Regions from separate parts of the Bacillus sp. JZ105 genome, predicted to be linked through region 1. Evidence: predicted binding sites of a transcription regulator. Region 1 holds the regulator's gene; the other holds the start of a gene.

Region 1 (2,466 bases):
AGGTGGGCAGTTTGACTGGGGCGGTCGCCTCCTAAAATGTAACGGAGGCGCCCAAAGGTTCCCTCAGAATGGTTGGAAATCATTCGCAGAGTGTAAAGGCACAAGGGAGCTTGACTGCGAGACCTACAAGTCGAGCAGGGACGAAAGTCGGGCTTAGTGATCCGGTGGTTCCGCATGGAAGGGCCATCGCTCAACGGATAAAAGCTACCCCGGGGATAACAGGCTTATCTCCCCCAAGAGTCCACATCGACGGGGAGGTTTGGCACCTCGATGTCGGCTCATCGCATCCTGGGGCTGTAGTCGGTCCCAAGGGTTGGGCTGTTCGCCCATTAAAGCGGTACGCGAGCTGGGTTCAGAACGTCGTGAGACAGTTCGGTCCCTATCCGTCGCGGGCGCAGGAAATTTGAGAGGAGCTGTCCTTAGTACGAGAGGACCGGGATGGACGCACCGCTGGTGTACCAGTTGTTCTGCCAAGGGCATCGCTGGGTAGCTATGTGCGGACGGGATAAGTGCTGAAAGCATCTAAGCATGAAGCCCCCCTCAAGATGAGATTTCCCATTCCGCAAGGAAGTAAGATCCCTGAAAGATGATCAGGTTGATAGGTCTGAGGTGGAAGCGTGGTGACACGTGGAGCTGACAGATACTAATAGATCGAGGACTTAACCTATATTCTATTGTGAAGCATGAACATTGTTATCTAGTTTTGAGAGAACATTCTCTCCATCAGGTTTGGTGGCGATAGCGAAGAGGTCACACCCGTTCCCATACCGAACACGGAAGTTAAGCTCTTCAGCGCCGATGGTAGTTGGGGGTTTCCCCCTGTGAGAGTAGGACGCCGCCAAGCTTCTATAAGGATCAGTTCCAGTCGGAACTGGTCTTTTTTGTGTTTTTGAGAGGTTTGATACCATATAAATGTGGAAATAATATTGTTAGTTGAGCGATTATCTTGAAAAATCGATCGAAAAAATTTATAGTAAGATTAAAGTCAAATATAGTCAAAGTCAATGGAGGAGGAGGCGGAGTGGCACAAAATATTTCTGATATCATCGAGCAGTATTTGAAGGAAGTTTTGGATCAGAACGGTCGAGAAATATTAGAAATTAAGCGCAATGAAATTGCAGATAAATTTCAATGCGTACCTTCACAAATTAACTATGTTATCAATACACGTTTTACGAGCGAGAGAGGCTATATCGTTGAAAGTAAGCGTGGCGGCGGTGGCTATATCCGCATCATTAAAGTCAAAATGAATGATGAAGTCGACTTATTGAACAACATTATTTCCCAAATATATCATCGTTTATCACAGGCTGCATCTGATCATATCATCATGCGTCTTGTTGAAAATAACATTTTATCTGAAAGAGAAGCTAAGATGATGATTAGTGTCATGGACCGTTCTGTATTGCATATTGATTTACCTGAACGTGATGAACTGCGTGCTCGGATGATGAAAGCGATGTTAAATGCTTTGAAATTAAAGTAAAGCGGGTGAAAAGATTGATTTGTCAAGAATGTAATGAGAGACCAGCCACTTTTCACTTTACGAAAGTTATAAATGGAGAAAAACAAGAAATGCACATATGTGAACAATGTGCAAAAGAAAACAGTGATTCATATGCTATGAGTGGAAACCAAGGTTTCTCGATTCACAACTTATTATCAGGCTTATTGAATATTGATCCTAGCTTCACCACAAGTGCTAACAAGGGCTCGTCTATTTTTCAAGAAGCGAAAGAAGTGGATCAATGTCCTAAGTGTGGCTTAACCTTTCAGCAGTTCAGAAAAACAGGCCGATTTGGCTGTGCAGAATGCTATCGTACATTTGATCAGTATCTGAACCCTGTTTTACGGAAAGTCCATAGTGGAAATACAGTCCATAATGGAAAAGTCCCAAAACGAATTGCCGGCAGCCTGCATGTTCGCCGGAAACTTGAGTTAATGCAGCAAGAGCTGAAGCAGCTGATTGAACAGGAAGAGTTCGAAAAGGCAGCGGAAGTTCGAGATCAAATTCGTGCATTAGAGCATGAGCAATCTCAGCAGAGGGAGGGAGATTAACGACATGTCGCTCCAGCATTTTATTCAAGACGCTCTTAGTCAGTGGATGAAACAAAAAGGACCAGAAAGTGACATTGTTCTAAGCAGTCGTATCCGGCTAGCTCGCAATCTAGAGCATGTTCGTTTCCCAACTCAGTTTTCTCAAACTGAAGCTGAAGCTGTTCTCCAGCAATTCGAGCAAAAGTTTGCTAGCCAGGAAGTGAAGGACATTGGAAACTTTGTTCTGATTCGAATGAATGAAACGCAGCCTTTAGCAAAGAGGGTACTTGTTGAAAAGCATTTGATTAGTCCCAATTTAGCTGAATCAAGATATGGCGGCTGTTTGCTTTCTGAAAATGAAGAAATCAGTGTGATGCTGAATGAAGAAGACCATATTCGAATCCAATGCTTATTCCCAGGTTTTCAGTT
Region 2 (2,466 bases), 720 kb from region 1:
GGTGCTTATATGGCGAAGCAGGGCATTCGTCTTGTTTACGGCGGATCGCGTATTGGGTTAATGGGCGCGATTGCCGATGAGGTCATGAGACATGGTGGGCAAGTGATCGGGGTCATGCCTAAGGGACTTTTTAGAGGAGAAGTCGTGCATCAAGAGCTGACAGAGCTAATTGAGGTAACAGGCATGCATGAACGAAAAGCAAAAATGAGCGAGCTGGCCGATGGGTTTATTGCCATGCCAGGCGGCTTTGGTACATATGAAGAATTATTTGAGGTGCTGTGCTGGGCACAAATCGGCATCCATCAAAAGCCGATCGGATTGTATCAAGTGAATGACTACTTCAACCCGCTCATAGACATGGTGAAATTTAGTATACAAGAAGGTTTTTCGAATGAATCACACCTTCAATTGTTACATGCTTCGAGTGAACCGGAGGAATTAATCACGCAGATGGCTTCTTATCAAACACCGTCTCTTCAGCAGAAATGGACGGAGCTGTCTTAAAGTATATGTCAATCACAAAAAACCGTCTGTTCAAGGAACAGACGGTTTGTGTTGTGATCATTATTTTTGGTCTTCTGTATTACGGGTCAAGACTTTGTCAATGAGTCCGTATTGAAGTGCTTCTTCCGCTGTTTTGAAGTTGTCACGATCTGTATCGCGCTCAATGACTTCAATTGGCTGACCAGTACGTTCAGCAAGTACTTGGTTCAGTTTATCGCGTAAAGAAAGGATTCGTTTTGCCGCAATTTCAATTTCTGTTGCTTGACCTTGGGCACCACCGAGTGGTTGGTGAATCATGACTTCACTGTTTGGAAGAGCATAACGCTTACCTTTTTCACCAGCAGCAAGCAGGAACGCACCCATAGATGCAGCCATACCAATACAAATAGTTGATACCTTTGGTTTAATAAATTGCATCGTATCGTAAATGGCCATACCAGCTGTGATTGAACCGCCAGGGCTGTTAATGTAGATAGAAATATCTTTTTCTGGATCTTCAGCTTCTAAGAAAAGCAGCTGTGACACGATGGAGTTGGCAACATTGTCATCGATCGCAGAACCAAGCATGATAATACGGTCTTTTAAAAGACGAGAATAAATGTCGTAAGCTCTTTCCCCACGATTTGTTTGCTCAATGACTGTAGGTATTAAATTCATAATGTTCCTCCTTCACCTTTTAGGTAAGTATGTAATTCAATGATACATTTTTGGTCAATAAAGGTCAAACAAAACGCTGACCTAAATTCAAATACCCCTATCCATTTTCCCCAAAATCATTCCACTTCAAACCATCATATTAGTGTATGAATCCAAAGTAAGAAAATACATCATCATGACGAATGATTAATCATTGCTTTCTTGCAGCATTTCCCTTATAATTTGATATGCTGACGTTCAAAAAACATATCGTGCGCTCGTAGCTCAGTTGGATAGAGCGGTGGTTTCCGGTACCACGTCTGTCGGGGGTTCGAATCCCTCCGAGCGCGTATCTGACCTTGCTTACGATGATAAAGGTCTGTCATGAACCCCTCTTCATTTGAAGAGGGGTTTTTGTATGTTCAATCGGATTGATCGTTCTCTTCTAATAAAGCTAGGGTAAGCAAGTGAAAAAATGATCTTGTTGCAACACAGCAACATCTATCCGAGGATAATAAAATAACCCCCATTCTTAACATAGAGTGGGGGTTATTGCTATAAAGGAGTTATCTGCCTTTCTGGCCTTTCCTGTAAATAGCCGCAGGTATAATTGTAAGAAGAACAATGATAAATCCAATCACGGATACAGTATTTTTTATTGTATTGTCATTCACAGTGAAGTTTGTCACGATCATTGCCGCCAGACAAAGAATGATAATTAAATAACTGTATTTCTCCAAGACTTTCACAAAATATCCCTCCAATATGAATCTATAAAATTGAAACAATTATTATAATATGATATTTTTACCTCGTATACAAAAAATAAACAAGAAAGGGGTATATTGGATGACAACTATTTTTCATAAGAAGAGTGTTATATGCTTCATAACAGCTCTTTTCATGTTATTGTCAACGATTTTTACTGCGAATGCAACAGCAATTAGTCCTAATTCAGAAGTGGATGAAGAGTATCAAGAGTTGCTAGAGGTTTTATTGGCGATTGAAGCTTTACCTGACAGCGTTATTGCAAAAGGAGATGAAGCCGTAGTTAAATGGTTGAAAGAGAACTCTAATATCCCTCTTCAACGACAGGGTGAGGTTGTTACTATGGGTGTAGTTGGTTGTATTTCTGCGGTTGGCACTGCCATTATAACCAATGTTATACCAATAGCAAAAATCGCAAAAGTCAAGTCCGCAATAAAAGCTGCAGGAGGCGCGACAAAATTTGTTAAAACATTGATTCCAGCGTATAAAGCCGCCAGACAGGCGGGAAAAAGTAAGTGGAATGCTGTAAAAGCAGCTGTAAATAAAGCAGCGAAAAAT

What was found. Region 1 encodes CtsR, which represses protease genes until heat stress. Its sites were predicted from a motif close to ATGGTCAATAAAGGTCAAACA; they were not measured.
Region 2: a site for CtsR is predicted at 1,212-1,232, ahead of clpP (ATP-dependent Clp endopeptidase proteolytic subunit ClpP). Genes of this name have one in related genera too.

What each region holds. Positions count from the first base shown of each region.
Region 1 covers NZ_CP096387.1:103,756-106,221, forward strand. Annotated here, with positions in the region: rRNA gene M1D81_RS00560 (23S ribosomal RNA) at 1-667, shown strand, start outside; rRNA gene rrf (5S ribosomal RNA) at 729-844, shown strand; gene M1D81_RS00570 (CtsR family transcriptional regulator) at 1,022-1,486, shown strand; gene M1D81_RS00575 (UvrB/UvrC motif-containing protein) at 1,501-2,058, shown strand; gene M1D81_RS00580 (protein arginine kinase) at 2,063-2,466, shown strand, end outside.
Region 2 covers NZ_CP096387.1:3,161,927-3,164,392, reverse strand. Annotated here, with positions in the region: gene M1D81_RS16365 (LOG family protein) at 1-504, shown strand, start outside; gene clpP (ATP-dependent Clp endopeptidase proteolytic subunit ClpP) at 565-1,161, opposite strand; tRNA gene M1D81_RS16355 (tRNA-Arg) at 1,415-1,490, shown strand; gene M1D81_RS16350 (hypothetical protein) at 1,990-2,466, shown strand, end outside.